DNA from 4 places in the Streptomyces sp. NBC_00271 genome. Region 4 is predicted to be linked to each of the others. Evidence: riboswitches for the same ligand, from Rfam matches in the RefSeq annotation. Region 4 holds a riboswitch; each other region holds the start of a gene.
What was found. A riboswitch is a leader RNA that binds a small molecule or an ion and turns the genes downstream of it on or off. The one in region 4 is predicted to bind cyclic di-AMP.
Positions count from the first base shown of each region.

Region 1: it holds a riboswitch for cyclic di-AMP, as region 4 does, so the genes downstream of both, OG798_RS44425 (M23 family metallopeptidase) here and OG798_RS11175 (C40 family peptidase) in region 4, are expected to answer to the same signal.
Region 2: it holds a riboswitch for cyclic di-AMP, as region 4 does, so the genes downstream of both, OG798_RS26465 (M23 family metallopeptidase) here and OG798_RS11175 (C40 family peptidase) in region 4, are expected to answer to the same signal.
Region 3: it holds a riboswitch for cyclic di-AMP, as region 4 does, so the genes downstream of both, OG798_RS12190 (C40 family peptidase) here and OG798_RS11175 (C40 family peptidase) in region 4, are expected to answer to the same signal.

Region 1 covers NZ_CP108070.1:9,764,335-9,769,267, reverse strand. The annotation lists gene OG798_RS44430 (rhamnogalacturonan lyase family protein) at 1-1,500, opposite strand, end outside; gene OG798_RS44425 (M23 family metallopeptidase) at 1,743-2,744, opposite strand; cyclic di-AMP (ydaO/yuaA leader) riboswitch at 2,747-2,905, opposite strand; gene OG798_RS44420 (alpha-galactosidase) at 3,207-4,933, opposite strand, start outside.
Region 2 covers NZ_CP108070.1:5,800,326-5,805,258, reverse strand. The annotation lists gene OG798_RS26470 (PP2C family protein-serine/threonine phosphatase) at 83-1,210, shown strand; cyclic di-AMP (ydaO/yuaA leader) riboswitch at 1,466-1,623, shown strand; gene OG798_RS26465 (M23 family metallopeptidase) at 1,635-2,672, shown strand; gene OG798_RS26460 (aldo/keto reductase) at 2,731-3,675, shown strand; gene OG798_RS26455 (PrsW family intramembrane metalloprotease) at 3,679-4,933, opposite strand, start outside.
Region 3 covers NZ_CP108070.1:2,581,840-2,586,772, reverse strand. The annotation lists gene OG798_RS12215 (8-amino-7-oxononanoate synthase) at 1-146, shown strand, start outside; gene OG798_RS12210 (DUF397 domain-containing protein) at 103-327, opposite strand; gene OG798_RS12205 (helix-turn-helix domain-containing protein) at 341-1,198, opposite strand; gene OG798_RS12200 (ATP-binding protein) at 1,411-1,869, shown strand; gene OG798_RS12195 (DUF6328 family protein) at 2,151-2,672, opposite strand; gene OG798_RS12190 (C40 family peptidase) at 2,758-3,231, opposite strand; cyclic di-AMP (ydaO/yuaA leader) riboswitch at 3,235-3,389, opposite strand; gene OG798_RS12185 (hypothetical protein) at 3,767-4,072, opposite strand; gene OG798_RS12180 (ATP-dependent Clp protease proteolytic subunit) at 4,080-4,736, opposite strand.
Region 4 covers NZ_CP108070.1:2,355,536-2,360,468, reverse strand. The annotation lists gene OG798_RS11180 (hypothetical protein) at 1-223, opposite strand, end outside; gene OG798_RS11175 (C40 family peptidase) at 389-1,846, opposite strand; cyclic di-AMP (ydaO/yuaA leader) riboswitch at 1,903-2,073, opposite strand; gene OG798_RS11170 (diacylglycerol/lipid kinase family protein) at 2,189-3,550, opposite strand; gene OG798_RS11165 (response regulator transcription factor) at 3,854-4,558, shown strand; gene OG798_RS11160 (sensor histidine kinase) at 4,555-4,933, shown strand, end outside.

The sequences.
Region 1 (4,933 bases), 7.4 Mb from region 4:
GACCTTTCCGTCCTGGACGTTGAAGACGCCCGCGCCGGGGCGGGTGACGTCGGCGGTGGAGGTCCAGTACTCGTAGCCGGGGTGGCCGGGGTCGATGTCGGCGGCGCTGCCCCGGCCGACGTCGAGGTCGGATTCGCTCGTCGGGTCGGCCGGGTGCTCGCCGGTCACCAGGCGCTGCCCGGTGTCGGCGTCGTAGTAGTACCAGGGGAACCTCGATACGACGCCCAGTTCGGACTGCTGGATCGCGAAGCCCTCCAGGCCGGGCCGGTCGGGGTCGAGGTCGGCGATGTCGAAACGGTCGCCGTGTCCGGCACCGTCGACGACATAGCGCAGCGTGCCGTCGCTGCCCACGACGTAGTTGCCGTCGGCGATCTCGTCCTTGCCGTCCTGGTCGACGTCGACGGTCCGGATCTGGTGGAAGCTGGTGGCGCCGCTGCCGACCGGGACGACGTACTTCCAACGCCGGTTCAGATCCGTGCCGTTGAAGTCCCAGGTCTGGAAGAGGATCCGGAAGGCTCCGCGTTTGGCGCCGACCCGGGTGACCAACTTCGTGACGAGGCTGGGATGTACGCCGTCGAGGTACGCGATGCCGAAGTGTCCGCCGGAGGGGCCGTCGGCGACGAGGTCGTCGGGCACGGGCTGCCGGGTGCGCTCGCTGCCCGTCTTCCCGTCGATCACCGAAATGAACTGGTCGGCGGGCGAGTCGGCGGTCACCTTCGCGCCGTCCGCGAAGGTGGTCCCGTCGGCCGTGTGCACCAGCACCTCGGCCTTGCCGTCGCGGTCGAGGTCGTACACGGTGACGTTGTCGTCGTTGCGGTAGCCGCCGATCGGCGTCGAGCCGCTGATCGCGGCGGGCGCGGGATCGTTGGCGCCGTTCCCGCCGACCTGGGTGTACGAGCCCGGGCCGAGGTCGACGCGCCACAGCCGCGCGCCGGTGAGCGTGTACGCCTCCAGGAGGTCGGGCTTGTCGCGGGTCTGCGCGAGCCGGCTGACGACGAGTTCGTAGCGTCCGTCGCCGTCGAGGTCGCCGGGCCAGGCGTGTTGCACGGTGTATCCGTCGGCGGCGGCCAGCGGAACCTCGGCGTAACCCCGCACGAAGTCGAGCGCCGCCGAACTCGGTTTCCGCTCACGGCCGTTGACGACGGCACGCACGGTGTAGGTGCCGGTGCCCCGGGTGTCGTCCTGGTACGTGGTCGACCGGGTGACCGGCGCCTGGTTGAGCCGCCGTCCGCCCTTGTACACGTTGAACGCGATCGCGTCCCCGGTGGGGGTACCCCCTGTTCGAGCGGAGCCGAGAACTTGGGGGAGTGCGTACTCCGTGCCGAGTAACCGCCAGCTCAGGAAGGTGCCCTTGCCCGAGGGGACGGCGACCAGGCCGCGGTCCAGGTTCTCCACGATCCGGCGCGGCGGCGGATGCCGTTCGGTGGCGTGCGAGGGCGCGGCGACCAGACCGGCCAGCAGCGCGGCGGCGGTGACGACGCCGAGTCTTCGAGGTCTCACGATGGCGTGCTCCTTGCGGTGGCGACGACGGCCGCGGTGCCGCCGCCGAAGACATAGAAAGCGCTTACGGAGATCACTGTGGAGCCACTCTCGCACCGTGTCGAGACCTCGTTCGCCGGTGCCACAAGACCGCAATGTGCCGATCATGAAAGGACCACGCCGGGACGCGTGGAGAAAAGCCGAGGGCCGGACCCCGCGATCGCGGGGTCCGGCCCTCGAAGATGTGAGAGGCGCGGCGGACGTCAGCCGACGGCGACACCGTGCGAGCGAAGGTACGCGACCGGGTCCATGTCCGAGCCGTAGTTCGGGGTGGTGCGGATCTCGAAGTGCAGGTGCGGACCGGTGACGTTGCCGGTCGCGCCGGAGAGGCCGATCTGCTGGCCATTGGTCATGGTCTGGCCCGCCGAGACGGACAGGGCGGACAGGTGAGCGTACTGCGAGTACCGGCCGTCGGCGTGCTGGATGACGACCTGGTTGCCGTACGCGCCGCCCCAGCCGGCCGATACGACGGTACCGGCGGCAATGGCCTTGATGGTGGTGCCGGTCGGGACCACGAAGTCCACGCCGGTGTGGTAGCCGCTGGACCACATGCTGCCGGCGACCTTGTAGCCGGTGCCGATGGTGGCGCCCCCGACCGGCAGGGTGTAACCGGTGTGGGTGGCGGTGCCGGTGGCCCGGGTGGTGGCGGCCTGGGTCTTGGGCGCGTCCGCCGCGCCGGACGATCCGGCGGCCGACTGCGCCGACGATCGCGTGGACGTCTTGGCGGACGACTGCGTGGACGGCTTGGTCGACGGCTTGGTGTCGTCGGTCGACGCGGCCCTCACGCCGATCGTGAGCTTCAGGCCGGGGTGGATCATCGAGGGGTCGCTGCCGATGACCTGACGGTTGTCGGAGTAGAGCTTCTGCCAGCCGCCGCGGAGGTGCTGCCGCTCGGCGATCTTGGAGAGCCAGTCGCCGGCCTTCACCGAATAGGTCTTCGTCGAGGCCGTGGAGGTCGACGCGGTCTCTTCCGAAACCGTCGCGGTCCTTTCGGAAACCGTCGCGGTCTTTTCGGAAACCGTCGCGCCGGAAATCGTCGCGGTCTTTTCCGCAGTGGACGAAACCGCGGCCGTCGGCGTCACGGCATGGGCACCGGCGGCCCCCATCAGCGGCAGCGCGAGGGCGGCGCCACCGGTTCCGGCCACGGCGATCGAGCGGGAGAAACGCTGGGACTTGGGTCGGCGGTGCTTACCCTTCGCGGGCATGAAGAATTCCTCTCCGGCGCCTGCGAGGTGAGCTGTCGGGTGCGGGCTGGAGATGCCCGGCCACGCGGCTGCGCGGCTATACCCCTAGCCGTTCCGGAGACCGGAACAGGCGTGGTACCTGTGGGTCCCCCGCTCCTGCCGGTTACCGGTGGGTGTGCGGATACCGGGCGGCGGCAGGATTGGGCGTCCGTCCGGATTGAGGGCGAACGTAAGCGACATGGGGGCGCATCGCCAACCATGTCGCTTTTCTGTGCGCGTGCCATTCTTGATCCATGCCGGAATTCCGGTCACCCTCCGTGGACAATGATCTCCCCCGCCCCTCAATCCGCCCGGAAATTCGGGCGGATCGAGAAAGCGGGCCGGCAACGCATCGTCACGAATATGACGCTGCTCACGCACGTCACACCACGGTCTTTTATTCCAGGGCCAGTTGGAATTAAGGCATCAATAGGGACAGAACGCTCACATGCGACGCAGTCGGATAACTGCCGCATCGAAGTCCCCGCGCAGCCCCGTCCGCAACCCGTGATGCAACAGCACCGCACCTCGGTGCACTTCACCCGTTTCGCGGCATTCGTACGCGGCGCTCGGATCGAGCCCACGCAACCGGAGCGGGGCGACCGGCTCGCCGTGATGCTGCGCCTGGAGCAGGGCGAGGACGACGGTCTCGTCGCCGCGGACGTACTGCACGGCGCTCAGCCCGCCCTCCGGAGGCCGCAGCCGGTAGAGGTCGCCGCGCTGCACGACCGGCCGGATCTCCTTGTAGAGGTCCACCCACTCCCGCGCCTCGACGAGCTCCGCCTCGCTCCAGTCGGCCAGGTCACCGCCGACCCCCAGCACCCCGGCCATGGCGCTCACGAACCGGAAGCGCAGCGAGCTGATCCGACCGTTGAGCTGCGCGTTCGGACTGTCCGTGACCCAGGCGGCCATGATCCGGGCCGGGTGGATCTGGCTGAAGCCGTGCTGGATGGCGAGCCGGTCGAGCGGGTCGGTGTTGTCGGAGGTCCACACCTGGTCCGTGCGTGCCATGACGCCGAGGTCGATCCGGCCGCCACCGCCCGAGCAGGACTCGAAGGCTACCCCGGGATGCTCGGCCCGCAGCCGGTCCAGGAGCCCGTACAGGGCCTCCACGTGCTCGACCCACAGCTTCTGCGGGTACGGCTCACCGGGCCAACCGGCGTCCGTGAAGCAGCGGTTGAAGTCCCACTTCACATAGTCGATCGGGGCGCTCGAGAGCAGACCGTCGAGCTGCTCCCACAGGTACTCCTGGACATCCGGGCGGGCGAGATTGAGTACGAGCTGGTTGCGGAACTCCGTCCTGGTCCGCCCCGGCTGGAACTGCACCCAGTCGGGGTGCGCGCGGTACAGCTCACTGTCCGGATTGACCATCTCCGGCTCGACCCAGATCCCGAACTGCATGCCGAGCGCGTGCACGTCGTCGGCGAGCGGCTTCAGTCCCTGCGGGAAGCGCTCCGGGTTGGGGGTCCAGTCGCCGAGCCCGGCGCGGTCGCTCGTCCGCGCCCCGAACCAGCCGTCGTCGACGACGAACAGCTCGACGCCCATCTCCGCGGCCCGCCGGGCCAGCTCCCGCTGCCGCTCCTCGGAGATGTCGAAGTGGGTGGCCTCCCAGGAGTTGAAGAGCACCGGCCGGTCCTGGTCCGCGTCCGGGATCACGTACGCCCGCTGGTAGGTGTGCCACGTCCGGCTCGCCGCGCCGAAGCCGCCGTCGCTCCACAGCCCCGCGAAGACGGGGGTGGTGAACGACTCCCCCGGCTCCAGACGCAACAGTCCGGAGTCGTCGTATCCCGCGCCGCCGGAGATCTGCACGCGCGCGTCGGGGAGTTGGGCCACGCAGATCCGCCACGAGCCCGACCAGCCCAGCGCGCACCCGTAGACCTCGCCGCTCTCCTCGCTCGCCCCGCTGTCCAGCGCGACCCACGGCAGGTGCTGGTGCCCGGTGTGCCCGCGACGGCTGCCGATGACCTTCTCACCGTAGGTGAGGGGGGAGCGGGCGAGCCGGGACTCGGCCGCCCACCGCCCGTGCAGCTGGGAGAGGCGCCAACCGTCGCGCTCGGGCAGCGTCCAGGTCGCGGAGTCCGCGCGCAGCAGCTCCAGGGAAGGTCCTTCGTTGGCCAGGGTCACCCAGCGCTCGACGACGTCGCCGCGCATCCGGTAGTGCAGGGTGACGC
Region 2 (4,933 bases), 3.4 Mb from region 4:
CGAGGAGCCGTACGGCGAGCCGGGCGAGGAGTCGTGTGACGAGCCGTACGACCGGTCCGGTGGGCGGTTGCCCGAGGACCCCGTGCCCGATCCCGGACTCGGGGACGAGTCGGAGCCCCGCCCGGCCGACGCGGACCGGTGCCGGATCTCCTGCGCGCGCAGCCTCGTCCGGGTGCTGCCCGCGCTGCTCATCCTGGTCGGCGCGTTCTACGACTACTTCACCCCGATGGCCTTCACCGCGGGCCCCCTCTTCACGGCCGCGCCGCTCGTGGCCGCCCCGCTCTTCTCGCTGCGCGGCACCGTGCTCACCGGCGTCGCGGCGCTCGTCGCGGTGCTCACGACCCACATCCGGCTCGGCATCGTCTTCAAGGTGGACGCGCTCACGGAGGTCGCCACCGTGGCGACCGTCGGCGTGCTGGCCGTGCTCATCAACATCCTCGTCCGCCGCACCGACGAACGACTCGCCTCGGCCCACCAGATCGCCGAGGCGGTCCAGCGTGCCGTCCTGCCGGAACCCGACCAGCGGATCGGCGGCCTCGACGTCGCGGCGCGCTACGAGGCCGCGCAGGCGGGCGCGTTCATCGGCGGCGACCTGTACGCGGTGCAGGACTCCCCGCACGGCGTACGGCTGGCGGTGGGCGACGTACGAGGGAAGGGCATGGACGCGGTGGCCGCCGTCGCGGTGCTCATCGGGGCGTTCCGGGAGGCGGCCGAGCAGGAGGCCACGCCGGAGGCGGTCGCGCAGCGGCTGGAGCGGGCGCTGGCCCGCGAGGGCACCCGGCGCGGGGGCGTCGACGCCTTCGAGGGGTTCACCACCGCCGTCCTCGCGGAGATCACGCACGAGGGCGGCCTCGTAAGGATCGTCAACCGAGGCCACCCGCCACCGCTGCTCCTGCACGCGGACGGAACACTGGTCACGCTCGCCGCCGCGAACCCCGCACTGCCGCTCGGCATGGGCGAGTTGGGCAGCTGGCCGGACCGTGCCGAGGAGACGGAGTTCCCGCACGGGGCCACGCTCCTCTTCCACACGGACGGACTGTCCGAGGCCCGCGACGCGCAGGGGCGCTTCTACGATCCGGCCGCGCGCCTGGCCGGACGGACCTTCCCCGGCCCCGACGCCCTGCTGGCCACGCTCGTGGAGGAGGTCCGGCGGCACACGGGTGGCGCCCTGACGGACGACATGGCCCTGCTCGCCGTACGGCGGCCGTAGCCACGGAAGGGGCTTTCTTGATCGATGTCACGAGGGGTGATCGGTCGATGCCCCTCCGCATAACGACTGACGCACCGTCAAATAACCGCCAAGTAGGGAAGCGCGGCCAACTCGCCCGAATTCCGCCGGTCGTGGGCGGTAAGTCCTGGCCGAAAGTCGTTAATGATCAGTACGAACAGCTTGGAATCCGGTACCCGCGTCTATTAACGTTCGATAACGCAGCGCGGTCGTCCCAGCCGTCACAAGAGTCGGCTCCGTGCGCACGCGCCGAATCCCGCGAGGGAACCGGGGAACCACCAACTTGGGGTGAATCGAGCGTCTTTCACGGTGGAGACACCGTGGGTTGACGCGCGTAGGAGACCTTCCTGCTCCGAACCCGTCAGCTAACCCGGTAGGCGAGAAGGAAGGAAAGGAGCACGCCCACGTGGCGTCCAACCGGCCCGCCCAGCCCACTTCGTTCCCGCCGAACGACACCCAGACTTTTGGCTACGCCTACGGCAAGGACGAGGGCCCCTGGGAGGAGTGGAACCCCACCGAGGATTCCATCCGTCCCCTCCGCGGCCGGCACCGCGTCTCCAAGCAGCGCGGCGGGGGACTCGCCCGCAGCTCCACGGTCCTCGGTGTCGGCGTCATCGCCGCCGTCGGCGCGGGCGGCATGGCCACCGCGGCGCCCGGCAAGCCGCCGGTCTCCATCTCGCTGCCCGACCTCTCCTCGGTCACCGAATCGGCCAAGGCACTGATATCCGACGGCGGTCCCAGCACGCCGAAGGGCTCCGCCACCCCGCTCACCAGCGCCGGTGTGACCAGCGCCGACGCCGCGCAGGGCAACACGGACGCGGGCGAGGCGCTGCGCGCCCGCATCATCCAGCAGGCCGAGTCGCAGCAGGACCAGATCGACAAGGCGGCCCAGGACGCCGCCGAGGCCGCCGCCGCGAAGAAGGCGGTCGCGCTGGCCGCCCAGCAGAAGGACGACGCCGAGGCCAAGGTCGCCGCCGCGAAGAAGAAGGCGGACGAGGACGCCAAGCAGAAGGCCGAGGCCGCGCGCCTCGCCGAGCTCGCCAAGAGCTACTCGCTGCCGACCTCCTCGTACACCCTGACCTCCCGCTTCGGTGACGCCGGTTCCATGTGGTCCTCCGGCTATCACACCGGCCTCGACTTCGCGGCCCCCACCGGCACGCTGATCAAGGCCGTCCACAGCGGCACGATCACGGAGGCGGGCTGGGCCGGCTCGTACGGCTACCGCACCATCCTCACCCTCGACGACGGCACGGAGCTGTGGTTCTGCCACCAGTCGTCCATCAGCGTCAGCGTGGGGCAGAAGGTGGCCACCGGCGACGTCATCGGGCGCGTGGGCGCGACCGGCAACGTGACCGGGCCGCATCTGCACCTGGAGGTTCACCCGGGCGGCGGCAGCGCGATCGACCCGATGGCGTGGCTGCAGAGCAAGGGCATCAACCCCTGATCGTTCCCAGGGGCCGTGTGCGGAATACGGCAATCCGGTACGCCTGTTGAAATAAGGCATGACTTCCCTTCGCAAGCTCGGCTCCTCCGACCTCGAGGTCTTCCCGCTCTCCCTCGGCGGCAACGTCTTCGGCTGGACCGCCGACGAGGCGCAGTCCTTCGCCGTGCTCGACGCCTACACGGCCGGGGGCGGCAACTTCGTCGACACCGCCGACGGCTACTCCGCGTGGGTCCCCGGCCACAAGGGCGGTGAGTCGGAGACGGTCATCGGCAAGTGGTTCGCCGCGCGCGGCAACCGCTCCGATGTCGTCCTCGCCACCAAGGTCAGTACCCACCCCGAGTACAAGGGCCTGTCCCCGGCGAACATCAGGGCCGCCGCCGACGCCTCGCTGCGCCGCCTCGGAACGGACTACATCGACCTCTACTACACCCACTTCGACGACACCTCGGTGCCGGTCGAGGAGATCATCGGCGCGCTGGACGAACTGGTCCGGGCCGGCAAGGTCCGGGAGATCGCCGCCTCCAACATCTCCGCCGAGCGGCTCGCGGAGTCCGTGGAGTTCTCCGACCGCGAGGGTCTCGCGCGCTACGTCGCCCTCCAGCCGCACTACAACCTCGTCTCGCGCGACACCTACGAGGGCCCGCTCCAGGAGGTCGCCTCCCGGACCGGCCTGGCCGCCGTCCCCTACTTCGCGCTCGCGTCCGGCTTCCTCACCGGCAAGTACCGCCCGGGTACGACGGTCGAGTCCGCGCGGGCCGCGGGCGCGGGCAAGCACCTCGACACCGAGCGCGGCATCCGCGTCCTGGCCGCCCTCGACGAGGTCGCCGTGGCCCATGACGCCGAGGTCGCCACGGTCGCCCTCGCCTGGCTCGCCGCCCGGCCGACGGTCGCGGCGCCCATCGCCTCCGCACGGACGGTCGAGCAGCTGCCGGCCCTGCTGGCGGTCGCCGACCTGACCCTGACGGACGCGGAGGTGGCCAGGCTGACGGAAGCGTCCGCCTGAGAGCTAAGACTGGTAGGGGTTGTACGCGGGGTACGGCGTCGCCGGGGCGGGATACGGGGTCGTCGCGCCGGCGGGGTACGGGGGCGCGCCGGCGGGGTTCGCCTGGCCGGGCACCGGCGCGTAGCCGTACCCGGGCCACGGCGGCGGTAGCTGCGGCGGCACCGGTACGGCCGGGGCCGACGTGTGGGCCGCGTACGCGAGGGAGGGGCGGGCGATCTCCCGGCGGCGCCACAGCTCGTGCAGCAACTCCCGCTCCCGTACGACGAAGTCGGCGTTGGCGCGGCCACTGCGCCCCCGGTGCCGCAGAAACGCCAGCGAGGTCGCGTACGCCTCGTACTGGGCGACCGAGCGCGCCGCCGCCCTGCCGAAGTGGTGGGCGGCGTACTCGCGGGCCAGCCGCCGCGCCCGCATCGAGCCGAGCACGTACGGCTCGGGCGGGGTGAGCCAACCGGCCGCCGCATACGCCGGAAGTTCGGTCCGTACGGTCTTCAGCTCCCGCTGCCGGGTCCAGATGACGAGGAAGGTGAGCAGACCGAACGCGGGCACCATGAACGCCCCGTACACCGCGTAGAAGCCGTACTCCCCGAAGTTAGACGAGCCGTTCCACATGGAGTGCATGCCCATCGCGAGCAGCAGTCCGGTCAGGGGCAGCAGGACGCGGCGCACATGCTGGCGCTCGGCGGACAGCGCCGCGATGCCGAAGCCGATGCCGGTGAGCACCGTGAACAGGGGGTGCGCGAAGGGCGACATCACGACGCGGACGAAGAAGGTCGCGGCGGTGACGGAGGCCAGGCCGCGGTCGCCGTTGAGCTGGTCCGTGCCGAAGGCGGTGCCGAGATAGAGGATGTTCTCGGTGAAGGCGAAGCCGGTCGCGGTGACTCCGGCTATGACGACCCCGTCGACGATCCCCGTGAAGTCCCGGCGGCGGAAGAGGAAGACCAGGAGCACGGCGGCGGCCTTCGCGGACTCCTCCACGATCGGCGCGATGACGGTCGCGCCGAGGGTGTCGGCGCTGGACGGGTCGGCGGTGGCGGTCGCTATCCATCTGGTCGCGAAACTGTTGGCGACGATCGCTATCAGCGCCGCCGCGCAGGCGCCCCACGCGAAGGCGAAGAGCAGATTGCGCCAGGGGCCGGGCTCCACCCGGTCCAGCCAGCGGAACGCGGCGACGAGGAGCGGCACGGGCAGCACGGCGAGGCCGAGCCCGACCAGGAAGCCCTCGGTGCCGGTCTGTTGGCGGACCAGGGCCAGGATGACG
Region 3 (4,933 bases), 230 kb from region 4:
GCTGCTTCCGCCCCCCGTCCGTGCCGGACGGCATCTCACGGCTGCGGCTGACCGCCCGCGCGGACCTCACCGACGCGCAGATCGAGCACGCCGTCGGCGTGATCAGTTCAGCCCGGCGACAAAGCCCTCCCAACTGGCGGGAGTGAAGAGCAGGGCGGGGCCCGCCTTGTTCTTGGAATCGCGCACAGCGACCAGTCCGGCCCAGGGTCCTGGGCCGGGTCGGGCCGTCTCGACGCAGTTGTTCATTCCCGTACTGCGGCTGCTGCGCAGCCATCGCACGTCGCGGAGTGAAGTACTGGAACTTACGTACCGAGGCAGTGCAGTCATGGGGGGTGCCTCCTTACGCGCCGTCACCTATCCCGGCGATGTAGTCCAACGAGTCCTCGGGCGAAAGGGCGTGGAACTGAAGGGCGTTGAAGGCCTCGGTGTAGGCCTGAAGGTCTTCTTTCCGTTCGAGGTAGAGGCTACTCGTCAAGTGGTCGAGAACAACCACATCCAGATCAGTTGTGTTCGGAAATGAGAAGATAACGAAAGGCCCGGTGACGCCGATATGGGCTCCCGCGGCGAACGGCAGGACCTGAAGGCGCACTTGAGGCAGGGTGGCGGCCTCCCGCAGACGGTCCAGTTGCCGAGCCATCACCTTCGGTCCGCCGACCTCGCGTCTTAACACGGCCTCGTCGAGGACCGCGGTCAGTTCCAGCGGCGGATTCGAACGCAGGACGTCCTGCCGGGCGAGGCGCACCTCGACGAGCGCGTCGAGCTTGCCGTCCTCCAGGCCGCCGACGGCGACCCGGGTCACCTCCCGTGCGTACTCGGGCGTCTGGAGCAGTCCGGGTACCACCGTGGTCTCCAGCGTGCGCATGCCGCTGGCCTGGGACTCAAGACTGATGAAGTCGCGGTACGTGGGTGGCAGGACCCCGCGGTAGGCGTGCCACCAGTGATGGCGGCCGTTGCCCTCGGAGCCCGCGAGGCCGACCAGGAGTTCCCGTAACTCGGGCTCCGTGACGGCGTAGGCGTCCAACAGGCGCTCCACGTCGGCCGGTTTCACCCCACTGATACCGGTCTCGATCCGGCTCACCTTCGACTGGTGCCAGCCGACGAGACGGGCCGCCTCACCACTGGTGAGACCGGCGACGGCGCGCAGCGCGCGCAGTTCGGCACCGAGCTTGCGGCGGCGCACCGCGGGACCGTGCTGCATGGCCGTACTCCTTACTCCTTCCGAGCCGCCCAAATACGCTCCGTCGTCGTGGAGTTCACCGCATCGAGCGACAGATATATGCATATCTCGGTGGATCGCACCCGTGACCGGCCCAGTGATGGCAGTCTGGCGCGAAGCACCAGTCCGGGACCGTACTCGAACCATCCGCTCCGTGTCGGACTCCGGTCCCGTGGGAAAGGGACGACGTCGCCATGGCAGATCACCAGGAAGCATCCGTCACTCTGCCGAGCGATCCCGCCTCGGTCTCCGCGGCCCGGAATTTCGTCGCCGATGTGCTGGCCGAATGGGGCCTGCCGTGCGACGCCGAAGTCGCGGACACCGTACGCCTGATCGTGTCAGAACTAGCCACCAACGCCGTCCAACATACGTTCGGGCAGTCGCCCACCTTCACGGTGGACGTCCGGCTCGACCGAGACGAACACCTCAGGATCGGCGTCACCGACAGCCATCCGCGCTTTCCCAAACGTCTGCCTGCCGCCGTCCAGCAGGACAATGGACGGGGCATGGTGATCATCCGCTGGCTGACCGCCGAATGCGGCGGCAGACTCGTCGTCCGGCCCACCCGTGAGGGCGGCAAGACGGTCGCCATCGAGCTGCCCTGGACGGTGCCGGCCCAGCCGGTGACGGCCGGCGGCCCACAAGAGCCCTGAGGAGCGGCTCAGTTGTCGTGCTGCGCTGCGAGGCGCCTCGCAGCGGGGCCCGGAAGGCCTCGGCCGCCGGTGCCGAGACGTCCCCGGTCCGGTGGACGACGGAGATCGTACGGCGCGGATCTCCCGGTCCAGCAACAGCGGCCCCACCGGAGCCGCAGGCGGGACCAACCGCCCGCTGCGGCAGGGGTCCAACACCCACGCGCTCGACCCGAAGGCGCCGATCACCTTCCTCAGCCTGCTGCCACGGTTCGTGCCCGAGGGCAACCGGGCGATGAGCGCGCTCACGGTTCTCGGTCGGGTGCTTCTTTCGGAGCCGTCCCCGCGCTGACGACGGCACGGTGCACCAGGCCGGGCAGGAGGCCCCACAGCGCCACACAGACAAGCAGGGTGCCCGCGCCCGAGGCGATCCCGGCGGCGCGTCCCAGCGCGACGTCCACGACGAGCAGCACCGATCCCGTCAGCGCAAGCATCAGCACGCCCATTCCCACCGTGGACAGGACGGAGGAGACCCGCACGATGGTCGGCTTCGCGCCCTGCTGGAACAGCGACCTGTGCAGCGCGGCCGGCGCCGTGAAGAGCGCGGCGGCCGCCACGGCCAGCAGGAGGGTGGTGACGTACGTGGCGCGCTGCACCGTGTCGAGGGACGGGAAGCGTGGGGTGAACGCCAGTGTCAGCAGGAACGCGAAGAGGATCTGCACACCGGTCTGCGTGACGCGCAGTTCCTGGAGCAGCTCGCCGAAGTTTCGATCGGCGCGCTCGAGGGGCGTCTCGTTCCGTTCATCGGGGGAAGGTCGCTCAGCCATGCTGAACGAGTAACCGGTTCGTCCGCTTTTCACGCCCGGGGGGAACCCCGAGGGGGTGCCGGCCGGCGGCACCCCCTCGGGCAGGTCAGCTGACCCGGCCGTACCAGACGCTCTTCGTCCAGATCTTCTGCAGCTTCACGACCTCCCCTGTCTTCGGGGAGTGCCAGATCTTGCCCTTCCCGGCGTAGATGCCGACGTGGTACACGTTCCGGCCCGAGTGGAAGAACACCAGGTCTCCGGCCTTGCGGTGGGACGCGGAGATGTGGTGCGTCTTGTTGTACTGCGCCGCGGCCGTACGAGGCAGCGTCTTGCCCGCCTTCTTGTACGAGTAGAGCGTGAGCCCGGAGCAGTCGAAGCGGCGTGGCCCGGCGGCACCGTACTGGTACGGGGAGCCCTTCTTGGAAGCCGCGACCTGAAGTGCCTTCGTCGCCAACGTGGCCGCTTCGGCGTCGGATGCGACGCCAGGAACCACGAGGCTGCCGCCCACGGCGGCGATGGTGAGCGCCGAGGCCGTACCGGCCCGGGTCCACAGCGACGGGACACGATTGAGCGCAGTCATGCGCAACCCTTCGTCAGCCGCCTGTGAAGGATGACCTGTCGGATTCGGGCTGGCGAAGTAGCCCGGCCGCTTGCGCGGCTTCACCCCAAGGACCGCCCGGATCTCTCCGGCGACCCGTCTTGCTGGGTCCTCCACTCCTGCCGATGCACTTCTGTCGACCGGTCATCCGGGCAGCGGCAGGACTCGGCGTCCGCCCGGACCGCCCCGCCGCTGTGGCGGGGGCTTGTCGTCGGAAGGGATCTTCACGCATAGCAGTCACAAAATCCGAGCGGAACCGGCGATTTGTGGGGTTACTCACCACTCACCCGTTCGGGTGGACGACCCCCTGTTCGGGCGATGTTGGGGACACCGGCGACGCGCCCACCAGCACCGGAGCATCTCATTCCGCCTCCGGGGTACGCGCGTTGTGCAACTTTTTCGGTTCCCCGAAGGGGTGTGTGATTACTCCATCAGGGGGTACGCCATCTGGTCCGTTTGAACCCCGGGCCGGACGCCTCGCCGACGCGGCGCGCACGGCGACCCGGGTGGGGATGTGTCAATTGTCGGCTTCGGGCGGCAGCGTGACGCGGGCCGCCCGCCGCTCACCGTCGAGGACGCGCAGAGCCTGCGCCAGCGTCGGCGCGTGCACCTCGCTCTCGCCGCGCTGGTGCATCAGCGCGAGGGCGTCCCGCAGCTCGGTGGCCTTGGCGACCAGCGCCTGGGCGGCACGCAGCCCGCGATAGGTGTCTCCGGGCCTGGCCGGGTTGATACGGCCCAGCAGGTCGACCACGTCGAGGTAACGGTCGATCAGCTCGGCCTCGGCTCGTGTCAGCGCGGGCAGCGGGGGCAGTTCGGGCACCATCGGCGGATCACCTCGCGTCGGGTGTGGCGTTCTTCGCACCGGGCGCGGTGCGCGAGGTCTTGCGGCTGGGGATGATCCCGTCCACCAGTCCGTACGCCAACGCGGCCTGGGCGTCCAGGATCTTGTCCCGCTCGATGTCGGCGGCGACCTGTTCAGGACTCTGCCCCGTGTGCCGTACGAGCATGTCCTCCAGCAGCCTCCGAGTGCGCATCAACTCCTCGGCCTGGAGGGCCAGATCGCTCGCCTGTCCCTGCACCGGCTCGGGAAGTGACGGCTGGTGGATCAGCACCCGGGCACCCGGCAGCGCGAACCGCTTGCCCGGCGCGCCGCCGGCCAGCAGTACGGCGGCGGCCGACGCGGCCTGCCCCAGGCAGGTGGTCTCCACGTCGCAACTGACGAACTGCATCGTGTCGTAGATCGCCGTCATCGCGCTGAACGAGCCGCCGGGGGAGTTGATGTACAGCGCGATGTCCTGGTCCGGCGCCAGGTATTCGAGGTGCATGAACTGCGCCATCACGTCGTTCGCCGAGGTGTCGTCGATCGGCGTCCCGAGGAACACGATCCGCTCGTCGAGCAGCTTCGAGTACGGATCCAGGGTCCGGTGCCCCATGCTCGTCCGCTCGGTGAACTCGGGCAGGACATGACGGGCGGACGGTTCATTCATGGCACGCGCCTCCTGTGAAGGGTTCTGTAAAAAATGTACAGGACGTACAGAGCGGGGGGAGGGTGCTCGGCTGACAGCGAAAATCCCCGTGCGCCGCCGGTGAAGAGGGTCGCCCGATCGTGCGCACGGTCGTTTTCGGCGGAGCTGAACGAGATCGTCCGCTCTGTGGGGGTGCCGGGGGCCCGGTCTAAGCTGGT
Region 4 (4,933 bases):
CGCGAACCGTCACGGCGTCGTCGACCAGCCAGCGCGCCTCGAAGACACGCCCCTCGGAGTCCGAGGGGTTCTCTGCCTCCAGGAAGTCGTGGATGGTCTCGTCGGCCTTCAGCCTTCGCAGGTTCTCCCTGAGGATCTCCTGCGGGGCGGGCCCGATGTGGCGCCCGCCGGCCAGCCAGACGGTTTCCGGGGCGGTGGCGCGGGCGGTGGAGGGCTTGGGCATGAGTCACTTTGCGATGGGAGGCGGCGTGGCCTCCCAGTATGGTCAGCGCGGGTGGCGAGCCGGGCGGCGAGGCCCGCGTGGATCACGTACATCCCGTATTGCGGAGCTTTGGCCTTTCCGGTGCCTTATATGTGCTTTGAGGTGCTGGAGATGTCGCGGCGTCCGTCACGCCGGGCGCAGCGCGCCGTGGATCGCGTTCTGTCCGGCGAAGAAGAGGGACTCTTCGCGTATCGAGGCACCCGGGCTGGGGGCGTGGATCATCATGCCGTTGCCGGTGTAGAAGCCGACGTGGCTGACGTTGTCGTAGAAGAAGATCAGGTCGCCGAACTGGATGTCGGTCAGGGGAATCGCCGCACCGGCGGTCGCCTGCCCGTGCACGGTGCGCGGGAGTGCGACTCCGGCGGCCCTCCAGGCGGCCTGGACGAGGCTGGCGGAGTCGTACGAGTCCGGTCCGGTCGCGCCCCAGACGCACGGCTTGCCGATCTGCTCGCGGGCGAAGGCGAGGGCTTTGGCGGCCTTCCCGCCGTACGCCGACTCCACGGCGCCGACCGCTCCGACGGCCATGTTGACCGCGCCGGTGCCTACGGGCATACCCGCGGCCAGGGGCATCCCCATACCCATGGGCATGTCCGTGACCAGTGGCATTCCCGCGCCGAGGGACATGTCCGCGCCGAGCGGCATGCCCGTGGCCAGTGGCATCCCCGCACCGAGGGGCATGTCGGCACCGAGGGGCATCCCCACCCCCATGGACATGTCCGTGGCCAGGGGCATTCCCGCGCCGAGGGACATGTCCGCGCCGAACGGCATCCCCGTACCCATGGACACGTCCGCACCGAGAGGCATCCCGGTGCCCATGGACATGTCCGGGCCGAGTGCGGTCGACTGCTGTCGCTGCCACTCCTGCGCGGCCTGCTGGCGAGCCTGATCCTCCGGGGTGGGCCAGACACCCTCGGCCGGACGTGACTCGATCGCCGCGGGCCCGGGGTTCCACTGTGCGGCGTGCTTGGACACCAGCTCACGGGCCAGCGCCAGCTTCCGCTGGATCTTCTCCTTGGACGTCTTCAACGAGGACTGCGCCGGCCCGGCGGGCAACGCGGGCAGCAGGGCCGTGGCGGCCTCCTGCGCGGGTCGCGGCGCAGGCTCCGGCGCGGCCGGCAGCGCGGCGACGGCCCTGGCCGTCAACTCGGCCACGGGCCCGGCGGCCGCCTCGGCGGAGGGGCCCGCGGTCAACTCGAGAACGGGGCGGGCGGTCAACTCCCGCCCACGGTCGCCGAGTCCGTCCTCCGGCCGCTTCGCCGGGCCCGTGGGCCGTGCTTCGGCCGGGGGCTTCGGCATCCGGTCGGCCGGCAGCCTGGCCGGCGCGGACGGACCCAACTGCCTGCGCGCCGCGTCGAACCAGGTCTTGGTGATGTCGTCGAGGGCGGGGTCACGGCGCCTGCGCGCGGTTTCCGGCGCCGGGTTGACGCGGTTTCGGCTCCCCGTGGTCATCGCGCGGGTCCCGTTGACGAACCCCACGGCGTTCTCGGCCTGGTCGTAGAGGGAGCTGATCCGCTGCTGCACCTCCTCGCGGCTCGGACCGTCCGCGCCACTGAGGGCGGCCGTCGCGCGTGCGGAGTCGGGCATGCCAGGGAGGCTGTTGCCTCCAGGGCGCGGGGTTCGTTCCGGCGCCATGGGAGCCGTACTCCTTCCGTACTCCGCCTACCGGGCCGGCTGTCGGGTTCGGGCGGAAGATTCCGGAAGGCATGCCCTACGGCCCTTGCCCGGTGGGGCAGTTGGGCCGATTCACCCCAAGGTCGGTTGGGTCCTGGTTCCGGTGGCCACGGGGGCGCCGGATTCGGCGGAGGTCGCGCGACCCGGCGAGGTTCGCCGGAGGGAGTCGTGCGGCCTACAGCCAACTTAGCCAATTTGTGTGCCTGGTGTGAAGATTGGAGCGCGAACTGTCCGATATGTAATTGTGACCTTCGTCTACGTGTCCCGGCCGCGACCAGGATGTCGTACGACCGCCGTGCGCCCCATGGTCGCCGCGAGCGTGCGCAACCGGCGCCAGTCCAAAGGGGGTTGGGCCTCCGGCACGCCGGGCCGGTCCCTGGGGACGCGGACGCGCAGCGCTCCGGGTTCGACGCGGCAGTGGACCGGGGCGGGCAGGACCAGGGCCTCGCCGTCGATGCCGGCCTCGATCTCCGCACGGTCGGCGTCGATGACCACCTCACGGGTGGTCAGGACCGCGATTCCGTCCGGCGCGGGGTCCAGCACGAGCACGGCGGCCTCGGCCGCGCTGTCCACCGTGATGCCGAGGACACCGAGCAGCCCGGAGTCGAGCCGTTCGCGGCGGCCGAGACCGGCCGGATCGTTGGTGCGGTAGGGGTTGTTGCTCACCAGTACGGCCTGCGGGGCGTCGAGCGTCGTGTCGCCGGTGCGGGCGGTCAGTCGCGGCCCGCGCTGGCGGGTGAGCAGGTCGGGCAGGAGGTCCAGGATGGTGCCGATCTTGTCGTCGCGGTACGCGGGACTCTGCACGACCGCCGCGTACGCTCCGAAGGAGGCGTTGTTGACGAACGGGTGGCCGCCGGCGAAGCCGAGGTCCACGCGGAGTTCGACGCCGTCGGTGAGGGCGTCCAGGCAGGTCGCCGGGTTGTCGCGATCGAGGCCGAGATCCATGGCGAAGTGATTGCGGGTGCCGGCGCAGACCACCAGGAACGGCAGACCGTGTTCGGCGGCGACGGCCGCGACCAGCGCCTGGGTACCGTCACCGCCGGCGACGCCCAGCAGATCCGCGCCGTCCGCGACGGCGGCCCGGGCCAGCGCGGTGACGTCCTGGTGCTGGTCCGGGTCGAGGAGCACGACCTGCGCGCCGAGCCGCTCCGCCTTCTCCCGCAGTCCGAACTTCGCCACCTTGCCACCGCCGGAGTGCGGGTTCATGAGGAGGAAGGGTCGCCGCGGCGGTGGTGCCCTGCGTTCCTTCGGGCGCGGGGCGTGCGTCCGGTCGCTCCGCAGGGCGTACCGGCCGCTCCAGACGGCCACGGTCCACAGTGCCAGCGACACGGGGATGGCCCAGAGCAGGCGGGCCACGGCGAACAGGGTGATCACGGCGCCGGGGGCGACGGCCGCCAGCACGGCCGCCACCCAGCGGAGCGGGCCGCGCCGGGTCAGCGCCCACCACAGCGCCGCCGCCGTGACGGCCACGCCGAGGAGCGCGGCCAGGAGCAGCAGTACGCCGTCCACGCCTCCGTAACCGAGCGGCAGCAGCACCGCCAGCGCCGCCGCGACCAGCGCGGCCCTGGCCGCCCACCGTTTCCCGTGGCCGACCTGCGCGCTCGCGTCCACACCCATCGCTCCTCCACGGACGTCGTAGAAGTCCGGCCCTGGTGGGCCCGGCCGCACGGAGGCCTGGTTCGGCGGGTCGTTCGCTGCGTGCGGGGTCGGCCATCGACGACACAGTCGTATGCAACCGTCGGGTAAGGCCCCGCGCAACCGCCACGCTCCGCCAGGGCCCGCGCCGACCGGGGCCGGTCCGGGCGGCTCTCACCGAACCCTTGGTCCACCCCTCGGGGCCGGGACCGTCCCGGCTGATGCACGATGGGCGGCGGCGGGCCCCGGCAGGACGCCGGGGTGGGGCGGGGAGGGACAGTGGTGATGAGTGGGCAGCGCGGCCGTGTCCTGGTCGTGGACGACGACGCGGCGATCCGCCGCTCGCTGGAGCGGGGCCTGAGGCTCGGCGGATTCACCGTGGACCTGGCCGACGGGGGCCGGCCGGCCCTGGCGGTGGCCCGGCGGACGCCGCCGGATGTGATCGTGCTGGACATCTCGATGCCCGACCTCAGCGGCATCGAGGTGTGCAGGGCACTGCGGGACGAGGACAACGACGTACCCGTGCTGATGCTCTCCGCACTCGACGAGACCGCCGACCGGATCGCGGGCCTGCAGGCGGGCGGCGACGACTACCTCGTCAAGCCCTTCGCCCTGCAGGAGCTGGTCCTGCGGCTGGAGGCGCTGCTGCGGCGCAGGCCGCCACGGGACAGCGGCACCGTACGGGCCGGCGGGCTGCTCCTTGATCCCGCCGCCCGCGGAGTGAGCCTCGACGGGCGGCCGGTGGAACTGACCCGCCGCGAGTTCGAACTCCTCCACTTCCTCGCCCGCAACGCCGGCATCGTGCTCAGCCGGGACCAGCTCCTCGAACGCGTATGGGGCTACGACTTCGAGGTCCGCACCGACGCGGTGGACACCTTCGTCAGCTATCTGCGCCGAAAACTGGAGACGTCGGGGCGCTCCCGGATCATCCACACCGTACGAGGCGTGGGCTTCGTCCTGCGCGACGACGACCCGCGGGAGCGGCCGTGAGACTGTCCACGCGGATCGCCCTGGCCGTCGGCGCCACCGTGCCCGTACTGGTACTGGCCACCGGCTGGCTGCTGCTGCGGCTGGTCGCCGCGGATCTGCACGATCAGCAGGACACGCATCTGCGTGAGCGCGCGGTGGCCGTCGCCAAGGACGCCCGGGGGCTGCTGCGCGCGAGCGCCGCCGACCGGTCGGCGGCGGTGGAGCAGGCCCGCGAACGCCGGGTGTTCACCTCGGCCCTGGACGTGGGCGTACGGCTGATCGGCCCCGAGGAGACCTTCACGGGCGGCCCGCAACCGGCGGCCGACGTGGCGCTGCCCGCCAGGGCGCCCGTGCCGGTCACCCTCCGTGCCGACGGCAGGAGCTGGCGGATCCTGT